One region of the Corynebacterium renale genome, then DNA from elsewhere that is predicted to be linked to it. Evidence: predicted binding sites of a transcription regulator. Region 1 holds the regulator's gene; each other region holds the start of a gene.
The links. Region 1 encodes LexA, which represses DNA repair genes until DNA is damaged. Its sites were predicted from a motif close to CGAACANNTGTTCG; they were not measured.
Positions count from the first base shown of each region.

Region 1 (4,057 bases):
CTCTCGAGCAACAATTAGAGGCCAAGGTGAAAAAGTTAGCGCCAGGAGCTGCGAAGACTACGCGTGTGAAAGATATCCAGTGGGACCTCCAAGAACTACGCGTGAGCCTTTTCGCGCAGCGTTTGGGAACCGCCAAGACAATCTCGCCTCGCCGTATCGAAAAGGCTATCGCCAAGCTTTAGTCTCGTTGTCTCCTGCGCATCAACCGAATCTCTCTCTCGAAATCTTCGGCATCTTCAAACGATTTGTACACCGAGGCAAATCGAAGGTATGCGACCTCGTCTAACTCCCGTAATGGATCGAGTATTGCCAAACCAATCTCATTGGCGTGAATCTGGGAGCTACCGTGACTCCGCACTTTCTGCTCGACCTGTTGCGCGAGGACTTTAAGCTCATCGTCGGATACGTCGCGGCCTTGACATGCTCGTCGAACGCCAGTAATCACTTTGTCGCGGCTAAAAGGCTCAGTGACCCCGTTTCGCTTAACCACCAAAAGCACCGATTTCTCGATGGTGGTAAAGCGCCCTTCGCAGGAGGAACACTCCCGGCGGCGACGGATGGCTGCCCCGCGTTCGACTATGCGGGAATCTACAACCCGCGAGTGGTCATGGTTGCAGAATGGACAGTTCATGGTGGCTTCCCCTTGAGATAATAAGTAGTGAAGGCAAGTACACCCACTGTATAACTAGCGAATCGAAGTATCGAAAGTCTGACCATATATAGACATCTCGCCGCTGAGATAAGGGTCAGAATCGTCACCTCCGAACAGGAATGAACCGAGCACAATAAAGAGTCCAAACAGCGCTCCTCCACATATCGCGCCGTAATTGCCCTTACTAGAGGCTCGTTGTTTCGTTCGATGAGCGGACAATTCGCTGCCTCCAGATTGCACATTGTTTCCATGTATACCGGGAACCAACGGAGATAGCGTTCGAACCCTCCCGGAAGACCCGTACTCAAAGGACCGGCATTCCGGACCCCACTCAGCGACGCGCGGAGCAGTCGGACGAACCTCTCCACCAAAGTTCCTGTTAGCGCGATAAATAGCAGTAGTCATGATATCTCCTTCAAGCATTGCGAGGGTCAGTGTAGATTTACCGTCAGACGCATTTACAAGTCTTTCGCCCAACCGTTCGAGGTTCGCCTCTGTGTTCGATTTATAGCACACGCGTCCACACCTGTCCAACCCCGAACGTAAAAGCAGAGCGTGGTACACATTTTCGAATGACTAGTGTAGGATGGCCGTAAATCTATAACCCGAATGCTTCGACCCCAGAGTAGAAAGTGAAATTCAGTGAACAAGAAGAAGTCGTCCAATCCGAAAGATCTGGACCCTAGTACCCTTTCAGAACGTCAACGTCGCATCTTGGAAGTAATCACGGATGCCGTCGTTCTACGCGGTTACCCGCCAAGCATCCGAGAAATTGGAGATGCCACCGGACTTCAGTCGACATCTTCGGTGGCATATCAGCTTAAAGAACTGGAAAAGAAGGGATTCCTGCGGCGCGACCCCAACAAACCTCGCGCAGTAGATGTGCGTCACCTACCATCCGCACAGCGCAAGGCAGCCAAGAAGAAAAACCAGGAAACCTCCACCCCGGAGAATGCCGCGGTAACAAGTTTCGTTCCGATGCTTGGTTCGATCGCCGCAGGCGCGCCAATTTTGGCCGAAGAAAACATAGACGAATATTTCCCACTCCCCAAAGAAATCGTCGGCGAAGGCGACCTCTACATGCTCAAGGTATCTGGAGACTCCATGCGAGACGCCGGAATCCTTAATGGAGATTGGATTATCGTTCGCCATCAACCAGTAGCAGAAGAGGGAGAATTCGTCGCGGCCCTTATCGATGGCGAAGCCACCGTGAAAGAATTCCATAAGGATGCAACAGGAGTATGGCTCATTCCCCACAACGAGGCTTACCAGCCCATCGCTGGCAATGATGCCGAAATTATGGGCAAGGTAGTCTCCGTCCTACGCAAGCTCTAGGCACCTGACGCGTTATCAAGTCGTCAAGATTGCCTCTACAACGGGCCCCTTTCCTGGCGAATGGCACGTGTACCCAGCGAACACGATCATTTCCGGGCGAATAAAAGAAAAACACGCCTAATGCCAATGAAAAAATATGCCAAACGTGGAATAATGGGCATATTAACAATGATATGGGCACGGAAATGTTAGTTTAAGCCCGAAAGGTACATTCAAAACGGAAAGGATGTTCCGATGTATGCGGAAGAACGGCGTCGCCAAATTGCGTCGCAAACCGCTATTGAAGGGCGCGTAAACGTCACTGAACTAGCGGATCGCTTTGACGTAACCGCTGAAACCATACGCCGAGATCTCGCTGTGCTAGACCGCGATGGGATCGTCCATCGCGTCCACGGCGGTGCCGTAGCCACTCAGTCGTTCCAAACCACAGAGCTTCCCCTAGATGCTCGTCTTCGGTCCGCACCGACGGCTAAATCTGCGATTGCCAAGGCAGCTCTGGATTACCTTCCTCCAGCGCACGGGGCAATGTTCCTCGACGCCGGTACAACTGTTACAGCTTTAGCATCTCTCATCGCGGACACTCAACGCCCACTCCAATGGTCGGTGGTTACCAATAGCCTGCCTATCGCGCTCAACATGGCAAACAAAGGCCAACCAGACATCCAGTTGTTGGGCGGTAGTGTCCGTGCCATTACCCAAGCCGTTGTCGGCGATACAGCACTTCGCACCCTTGCGCTTATGCGAGCAGACGTCGCTTTCATAGGCACCAATGCCTTAACGTTAGACCACGGCCTCTCAACGGCAGACGCCCAAGAAGCAGCAATAAAGTCCGCTATGGTCACCAACGCGCACAAAGTCGTAGTCCTATGTGACTCTTCGAAAATCGGCAACGACTACCTCGTCAGTTTCGCCTCAATAAAAGATATTGACGTGGTGATTACTGACGAGAACGCGGCGCCGAGCGTGGTTGAGTCCCTACGCGACCGCGGCATTGAAGTGGTACTAGCCTCCTAAAGCATAAAAACAAATAAGGGCTTGTCCGGTTTCCCGGACAAGCCCTTCAGCTTTCTAGAAGATGTCTCCTAACGGTTCAACAGTTCGCGAACCGCTTCACGTGCAGCTGCCGCATCTTCTGCTTGCATGGCCACCTCTGCCGCCTGCTGGCAGACGTCCAAACTGGTTTCAGCCAAACGTGCACCCACTCCAGCGATAGCAGTCGAAGCTGCAGATAGAGAGTTCACGCCCAAGCCAGTAAGAACACACGCCAAGTAAGGATCAGCTGCTGCTTCACCACAAACTCCTACAGCAGTTGCCGTCTCTTGCCCCACAATGCAGGTGTGCTGAATCAGACGAAGTACTGCTGGCTGCCATGGGTCAGTCAGGTACGCCAAATCAGGCGATAGGCGGTCCGCCGCCATCGTGTACTGCGTCAAATCATTGGTACCGATGGAAACGAAGTCCAGGTGTGGCATGATCTTGTCGGCCATCAAGGCTGCGGCTGGGACCTCAATCATGGCGCCCGCGACAAGATTACGTTCACGACACAGGTCTGCGAACCACTTCGCTTCGCTCGCGGTAGCCACCATAGGTGCCATAACCCACGTAGGAGCATTCTCGCCGCGGTTCTGAGCCGCTTGAGCGATTGCATCCAACTGGCGAGTCAGCAGGCTTTCATTATCTCGTGCAATACGGAGACCGCGAACGCCCAGTGCTGGGTTCTCCTCTTCCTTCATATTCGCGAAAGCGATTGGCTTATCCGAACCTGCGTCCAAGGTACGGATGACAACCTTTGACTCTGGGAAAGCATCAAAAACTTTGCCGTATACAGAAGCCTGTTCGTCCACGGTTGGTTCGTCCTGAGCAGACAGGAAGCTCATCTCAGTGCGGTACAGACCGATGCCCTCGGCCTGGGTCGCTGCAGCCAGACGGGCAGCATTGCCATCTTGGACGTTAGCGAGTAGCTGAACACGATGCCCGTCAGACGTCTGCGCTGGCCCGACCCACTGTGCAACCTTCGCTGCACGCTCCTCAGACTCGGCCACCAAGACGCGAGCTTCTTCTGGATCAATA
Region 1 covers NZ_PDJF01000001.1:1,750,456-1,754,512, reverse strand. The annotation lists gene hrpA (ATP-dependent RNA helicase HrpA) at 1-182, shown strand, start outside; gene nrdR (transcriptional regulator NrdR) at 179-631, opposite strand; gene lexA (transcriptional repressor LexA) at 1,295-1,987, shown strand; gene ATK06_RS08185 (DeoR/GlpR family DNA-binding transcription regulator) at 2,222-3,001, shown strand; gene ptsP (phosphoenolpyruvate--protein phosphotransferase) at 3,070-4,057, opposite strand, start outside.

Region 2 (4,057 bases), 1.4 Mb from region 1:
TAGCTCCGTCGTGGTGGCCATGCATTTTGAGTCCGACGAGGGTTTGCCACAGAACTCGGGTGTCCTTATCGCCTCCGACGAGCCGGGCGTCCACGCCAAGGCGTTCACGTTCTCGTCCCGGAAGTGGCCTCATATCGCAGAGTTCGGCGGTGCGACAGTCCGCGCCAGCTTTGGCCGCTTCGGCGATGATGCGGTGGTTCGCGCCGACGAAGATGATTTGGTCGATTGGGCTTTGGACGACCTGCAGAAGATCACGGGCTTCGACGGCCGCGCCGCAGGTTTGAAAGAGATTTACGTGCAGCGCTGGTTCGGCGGTATCCCGCGTTACGACGAGAACCACCTCGCAGCGGTTGCAGCCGCGAAGGCTGGCCTGACCCCGGGTATCGAAGTCACTGGCGCATGGGCCGGCGGTGTCGGCGTGCCTGCGATTATCGCGGACGCACGTGCGGCAGCGGCACGGATCCTTGCCTAGGTTCTAACTCAAGACCTTGCCGCGTTGCTCCGGCAGCGTGAATGCTGCCGCGGCCGCCAGAGCGAAAGCACACGCAAACAGGCCGAACACGCCAGCTTGTCCGCCGAATACGAGAACGGGCGGAACAATAAGGGGCGCCAGGATTGATCCCACGCGCCCAAAGGCTGCGGCCGCACCAGTGCCGGTAGCGCGGATAGCGGTGGGGTAGAGCTCTGGCCCAATCGCATACAAAGCACCCCACGCACCCAAGTTAAACAGGGACAGTAGGCAGCCGGCGGCAATAATCTGCCACGGAGCAGCCGCCAACCCGTACAGTCCGGCGGATACGGCTGACCCCACCAAGAAGACGGCCAATGTGGTGCGCCGCCCCCATACTTCGATGAGCCAGCCTGCTAGCGCGTATCCGGGAAGCTGCGCCAGGGTGATAATGAGCGTGAAGCTAAACGAACGCACCAGGCTAAAACCTTGATCCACCAGGAGAGACGGTATCCAGGTAAACGCCCCATAGTAAGCCAGCGACACGCAGAACCAGACGATCCAAAACGCTGCGGTGCGCCGGCGCAGGCCAGGCCCCCAGATGCTGGAATCGGTGGCGTTTTCGTGGGGTGCGTTGCTGGCCGGAGGGGCGTCGATAAGCGCGGAAGGGGGAACGTCTGCTTCGAAACTGCGGACCACTTCCTCGGCCTCATCGTCGCGACCGCGGGATTCCAGGAAACGCACGGATTCCGGCATCTTCATGCGCACATACAGCGCATACACGGCGGGCACGGCGCCGAGGGCAAGGCCCCAGCGCCACCCATTTTCGCTTTTTGCGACGACGAACGTGCCAATCACCGCCGCGAGAATCCAGCCGACGGCCCAGAATGCTTCCAGCCACACGACCATGCGCCCGCGAATATGCCGGGGAGCAAATTCGCTGACCAGCGTAGATGCTACCGGCAGTTCGGCACCTAATCCCAGGCCGGTGAGGAAGCGGAAAATAATCAACACCGCGACAGACCCGGCCAGTGCTGACGCGCCGGTGGCCAGACCATACACCAACAGCGTGATAGCGAAGACGTGGCGGCGGCCAATCTTATCGGCGAGCAAACCGCCAAGTGCTGCGCCGATAGCCATGCCGATGAACCCAACTGACGCAATCCAGCTGGTGGTGGTCTTATCCAGATCCCAGTGCACGGCGAGGGCAGCGATGATGAAGGAAACGAGGCCCACGTCCATGGCGTCGAGAGCCCACCCGATGCCAGAGCCTACGAGCAGTTTCTTGTGCTTCCCAGTAACAGGGAGGCGGTCGAGGCGTTCACTTCGCGTTAAATCCGGTTTCATGGACGAAAATATTACTCCTTCGATGCGGGTGTTTTGCAAGGGCCGTGCAGGTGTTCGAATATATGAGCGCGGGCATGGCTAATTGCCAGTTCTCATGAATGTAAATTGACACGCATGTTCTAATCTTGTATGGTGGGGTGTATAACCATACAACACCACAGATGGCCCCAGGGGGTGGGCCAGAAACATGGGGGACCAATGCAACTTACCGACTTACCACGCCACATCCGCCGCCGGCCTGGAGTTAACCCGCCAGCATTCTTCTGCCGCAGCGACCAAACAGATAAAACCGCCGTCCTCCTCGAAGACGCCAGACGCATAGAATTCATGGCCCTAGAACACCTCATGCCCAAAGGCCACGAACCCTTACGCGACGTACTCAAACGTCTCAAAGCAGTCACTAACTTCAGTGAAGGCCGTGCCAAACGCATCCTCATTGTCGGCATGGACATCCTCTACCGACTACCTAGGGTGCTTGATTTGCAACGCCAACTTCACCTGCTAGACACAGAACACATCGGCATGCTGGCATCGGTCTTCGAAGCAGCAGAGGCAGATACCTTCGACGCGATCGACCACCAGTTAGAAAAACTTCTGACCCCCACCATGCCCAGGCAAGCGTTCCCTGATTACACCGCACTGCGCAAGAAACTCACCACCATCCTGGTAGCAACCAACCCCCACCTTAAGGAAGAACCCACCCGGGAAGAACTGCCACCTTTTGATTTAGACCTCCCAGGCGAAGACGACCAAGACGGCGACGGTATAGCCAACCTTCGTGCGGAGTTGACCAAACCTGATGGGCTGATTTTGGAGGAGGCAATCCGGAAAATAGCAGCACGCTACAGTTGCTCTAGGCAAGAGGCTTTCCATAAGCTGCTCTTTGACAACATCACCGTGAACTTGACGTTAAACGTCTACCAAACCCAGGACATCCCTGATGCTCCCGCGTGGGTATCGGGTATCGGGTGGATGACCGGTGCCTTACGTGATGAACTCCTAGGCAAAGTGACCGCTACCCGGGATCTGGCTGACTATAAGGACGTGGTGTCGAACTCGTATACCCCGAGTGCTGGTATTAAGGCCTACTTAGAAGGCCGTGATGGGACCTGCGGGCTACCGGGGTGTATGACACCGGCCCATAGGTGTCAGAAGGATCACCGGGTGGAGTATGCCGAAGGTGGGCCCACGTCAGCTAACAACATGGTGGACCTGTGTTCGAGTGACCATAATCATAAAACTCATGGTGGGTTGCATTATGTTCTTGATCCGGAGACAGGGACCACGATGTGGTTGCATACTGATGGCACGTTTGAAGTCGGGTTGGCTACTGGTCCGTTGTCGCCGCAGGGGAAGTGGGAGGCGATGACTATTGCTCAGTACCGCACAGAGCGTGCGGCTCGGGCACGCCACGCACGCAGAAAGTAACTGGGGCCCAGCGTGCCATCGTTAACTAGTCTTCATTCCGGTACACCAGAATGGCGGAAAAGTCGTGCTCACCCCGGTCCTTGTCCTGCTGCGCCTCTAGGGAATCTAAAGCGGTGTGCGCTGCCGGCAGTTCGCCTGCGGTGTCCAGCATGAGGCGGACATCCTTAGCAATTGCGTTGACCGTGAAGTCACCAGGCTCGGTATCACGCTCGCCGAGGACGAACGGCGACTTCATATTCTTAATGAATTCCAGGCCAGTGGAGTTCAACATATCCACGACTTCCGCAGCCGAGGTGCCGGTAGCCTCACCAAGTTTGAGCGCCTCGCGGAAGCCCTGCGCAGTCACCGCCAGTGCCAGGTTTGCAAGTAGCTTCCCGACGGCCGCCTTACCCGCCGTATCCACCTGCTTAATCCGCTCCGGGTTCGCAGCACCCCACGGGTGCACAATCTTTGCAGCCAGCTCGCGCAGCTGCGCGTCCTTAGTGCCCACGTATACGCCTAACTTCTGATTACGAGCCGGGGTGAGCGTTCCCACGACTGGGGTGTGCACGTAGGTGGGAACCTTCTCGGCGAAAGAATCGGCGTCCTGAGGGGAAATCGTGGTCGCATCAAGCCATGGGGTTCCTTCGGGAATCAGGTTCGCGTCAAGAACAACTTCGCGGACCGTGTCCGGGCCGAAAAGGCTAGTAATGACGACGTCCGCGCCGTCGACAGCCTCTTGCGGGGAATCCGCGACGGCGGCTCCCTTGTCTGCGAGAGTCTTGGTCTTCTCCTTGGTGCGGTTCCACACCACAAGTTCGTGTTCGTCCAACAAATGCAGGGCAAGCTCGGTGC
Region 2 covers NZ_PDJF01000001.1:373,203-377,259, reverse strand. The annotation lists gene ATK06_RS01860 (protoporphyrinogen oxidase) at 1-472, shown strand, start outside; gene ATK06_RS01855 (MFS transporter) at 476-1,795, opposite strand; gene ATK06_RS01850 (HNH endonuclease signature motif containing protein) at 1,994-3,223, shown strand; gene ATK06_RS01845 (NAD(P)-dependent oxidoreductase) at 3,249-4,057, opposite strand, start outside.
Region 2: a site for LexA is predicted at 1,851-1,864, ahead of ATK06_RS01850 (HNH endonuclease signature motif containing protein). Genes of this name have one in related genera too.

Region 3 (4,057 bases), 400 kb from region 1:
GACCTTGGTGGGCCCGGATGGGTTCACCGTGGAGAAGACTAAGGACTTCGTAGCCGACTACGTGGCTCGGTTCGCTGACTTGGTCCGAGGGGAAGCCCGCGCTCGTTAGTTACTTTCTGCGTGCGTGGCGTGCCCGGGCCGCACGCTCTGTGCGGTACTGAGCAATAGTCATCGCCTCCCACTTCCCCTGCGGCGACAACGGGCCAGTAGCCAACCCGACTTCAAACGTGCCATCAGTATGCAACCACATCGTGGTCCCTGTCTCCGGATCAAGAACATAATGCAACCCACCATGAGTTTTATGATTATGGTCACTCGAACACAGGTCCACCATGTTGTTAGCTGACGTGGGCCCACCTTCGGCATACTCCACCCGGTGATCCTTCTGACACCTATGGGCCGGTGTCATACACCCCGGTAGCCCGCAGGTCCCATCACGGCCTTCTAAGTAGGCCTTAATACCAGCACTCGGGGTATACGAGTTCGACACCACGTCCTTATAGTCAGCCAGATCCCGGGTAGCGGTCACTTTGCCTAGGAGTTCATCACGTAAGGCACCGGTCATCCACCCGATACCCGATACCCACGCGGGAGCATCAGGGATGTCCTGGGCTTGGTAGACGTTTAACGTCAAGTTCACGGTGATGTTGTCAAAGAGCAGCTTATGGAAAGCCTCTTGCCTAGAGCAACTGTAGCGTGCTGCTATTTTCCGGATTGCCTCCTCCAAAATCAGCCCATCAGGTTTGGTCAACTCCGCACGAAGGTTGGCTATACCGTCGCCGTCTTGGTCGTCTTCGCCTGGGAGGTCTAAATCAAAAGGTGGCAGTTCTTCCCGGGTGGGTTCTTCCTTAAGGTGGGGGTTGGTTGCTACCAGGATGGTGGTGAGTTTCTTGCGCAGTGCGGTGTAATCAGGGAACGCTTGCCTGGGCATGGTGGGGGTCAGAAGTTTTTCTAACTGGTGGTCGATCGCGTCGAAGGTATCTGCCTCTGCTGCTTCGAAGACCGATGCCAGCATGCCGATGTGTTCTGTGTCTAGCAGGTGAAGTTGGCGTTGCAAATCAAGCACCCTAGGTAGTCGGTAGAGGATGTCCATGCCGACAATGAGGATGCGTTTGGCACGGCCTTCACTGAAGTTAGTGACTGCTTTGAGACGTTTGAGTACGTCGCGTAAGGGTTCGTGGCCTTTGGGCATGAGGTGTTCTAGGGCCATGAATTCTATGCGTCTGGCGTCTTCGAGGAGGACGGCGGTTTTATCTGTTTGGTCGCTGCGGCAGAAGAATGCTGGCGGGTTAACTCCAGGCCGGCGGCGGATGTGGCGTGGTAAGTCGGTAAGTTGCATTGGTCCCCCATGTTTCTGGCCCACCCCCTGGGGCCATCTGTGGTGTTGTATGGTTATACACCCCACCATACAAGATTAGAACATGCGTGTCAATTTAAATTCATACTACCTGCCCCTTAGCCATATCGACGTTCATACATTCGATATAGGAAGATAAAAAATCATCGTCGCCGTGTACGCCGCTGTGGCTGAAGTCCCCGGAACATCAGCGACCACCATTCGCTTGCCGTACGTCTTAGCAGCGCTACTGAGTGCACCGCGGGCTGAAGTCTACGTAGTCCAGAGGTTTGTTTATCCGGAAAACGTAAACCACGCACCCGGCCAGGTTCCATGAAGGTTGCTAGGTGCGTGGTTTGAAGTACTGCGTAATTAGAAGCCGCAGAGCTTACGTGTCGCGGCGCTCAGCTCGTCCAGCCGAGCGTCGGCAGCCTCCCAATCGGGAGAACCGTTTACCGGCCGTACTACTTCGAGGTAGCACTTGAGTTTTGGTTCGGTGCCGGAAGGGCGGATGATCACGCGGTCGTCGGCAGCCGTGCGGATGAGGATGCCGTCGGTGCCCGGGGTTTCGCCGTAGCCGTCGCGCAGGTCCGCGTACTCCACGACCTCGCTACCAGCTAGTTCGGCAGGCTTCCCGGAGCGCAGGCGTTCCATCGCGCCGCTGATCTGGGATGGATCCTCGAGCCGGAACGTCAGCGGCTGGGTACGGTACAGGCCATGCTCGCGGGCGAGCTCATCGAAGCGATCCAGGACTGTTTTGCCCTCGGCCTTCAGCGCGCTGACCAGCGTAGCAACCACCACAGCCGCAGAGATACCATCCTTATCGCGCACGTGCTTCGGGTCGACGCAGTGGCCGATGGCTTCCTCATAGCCGTACACCAGGCCAGGAGTGCGGCCGATCCACTTGAAGCCTGTGAGCGTGGTGGCAGCGCCGTGCCCATGTGCACGCGCAATTTCGGAGAGCAGACGCCCGGAGACGATGGACGTCGCAAGTACGCCCTCGCTGCGGGTCCGAGCGATGTAGTCACCGATGAGCGCACCGGTCTCGTCGCCAGAAAGCTTGAGCCAACCCTGCGCCACCGGCGTTCCGGCGCTGGCCCCATCCCGTGCGGGGACGGCTAGCGCACAGCGGTCGGCATCGGGGTCGAGCGCAATGATGAGGTCCGCGTCGACGTCCACAGCGGTAGCAACCGCTAGGTCCAGGGCACCGTCCTCCTCGGGGTTCGGGAAGGCCACAGTGGGGAAATCGGGGTCCGGCTCGAACTGCTTCTCGACGACCGTGACGTCCCCAAAACCTGCATCTTTCAAGGTATCGAGCGCGAGTTGCCCGCCCACTCCATGCATTGGTGTGAGCACGATCTTGAGGTCACCGGCTGGTTTTCCCAGCGGGGCGGTGGCAGCACGGTAGGCCTCGCGGGTGTCCACGAGTTCGAAGTGGGCGCTGCGCGCGATCGATGCCGCAGCTGGGGCTTCCGCGATGCAGGCCGCGATTTCCTTGTCTGCTGGTGGGACGATCTGCACGCCGGCAGCGTCGCCGGTTGCAATGCGCCCACCCAGGTAGACCTTGTATCCGTTGTCCTTGGCTGGGTTGTGGGAGGCGGTCACCATGATGCCGGCATCGGCATCAAGGTGGCGCACGCTAAACGAGGTCAATGGGGTTGGCTGACCCAACGGTAGGAGGAGTGCCTCTCCCCCGGCCGCAGCGACGACCTCAGCAGCAGCCTCCGCGAAGGTAAAGGAACCGTGGCGGGCATCGCATCCGATGACTACGCGCGGACGTTCGACCTGGCGCAGCAGCCACTGTACAAGACCGTACGTGGCGCGGATGACCACAGCTTGGTTCATCCGGGATTCGCCGGGGCCGATCTCCCCGCGTAGACCGGCGGTACCAAACTGGAGAGGCCCAGCGAACGCTTCGGCGAGCGCGTCTTCGTCGTCCATGATGGCTTGTAACTGTTCGCGGGTGACAGGGTCTGGGTCACCATCCAGCCAGGCTAGCGCCTTGTCGTGGAGTTCGCGGTTCATTACTTGTCCCCCCCTTCGAGGACCTTCGCAGAGCTGGACAGCCCCAGGCGGTTGGCACCAGCTGCGATCATTGCTGTGGCGGTCTCGGCGTCGCGGATGCCACCGGAAGCCTTCACGCCCAGGCGGTCACCGACGGTCTTGCGCATGAGTTCCACGGCGTGGGTGCTTGCGCCACCTGCGGGGTGGAATCCGGTAGAGGTTTTCACGAAGTCGGCCCCTGCCTTCTCGGAGGCTTCACAGGCGGCCACGATTTCGCCGTCGTTAAGCACTGCGGTTTCGAGGATGACCTTGAGCACCTTGTCGCCCACAGCCTCCTTGACTGCCTGGATATCGGCTGCGACGGCATCCCACTTGCCTTCTTTGACCAGGCCCAGGTTGATGACCATATCGATTTCATCGGCACCATCAGCGACGGCGCGAGCTGCCTCAGCAGCCTTGACCTCTGTTGCTACGGCGCCGGATGGGAAGCCACAGACAGCGGCAACGTGCAACTTTTCCGGAACCTCGATGGGCAGACGCGACGGCGAGACACACACCGAGTACGTACCCAGCTCAGCGGCCTCTTCAATGAGCTTATCGACGTCCGCACCCGTTGCTTCCGGGGTGAGCAAAGTATGGTCGATCATGTAGGCGACATCGGAACGGTTAAGTAACTGTGACATGTGAATTCTCCTTAAAGTTTTATTCGGCGTGCTT
Region 3 covers NZ_PDJF01000001.1:1,348,972-1,353,028, reverse strand. The annotation lists gene ATK06_RS06370 (NADPH-dependent FMN reductase) at 1-109, shown strand, start outside; gene ATK06_RS06365 (HNH endonuclease signature motif containing protein) at 110-1,339, opposite strand; gene ATK06_RS06360 (phospho-sugar mutase) at 1,709-3,361, opposite strand; gene deoC (deoxyribose-phosphate aldolase) at 3,361-4,023, opposite strand; gene ATK06_RS06350 (MFS transporter) at 4,043-4,057, opposite strand, start outside.
Region 3: a site for LexA is predicted at 1,469-1,482, ahead of ATK06_RS06365 (HNH endonuclease signature motif containing protein). Genes of this name have one in related genera too.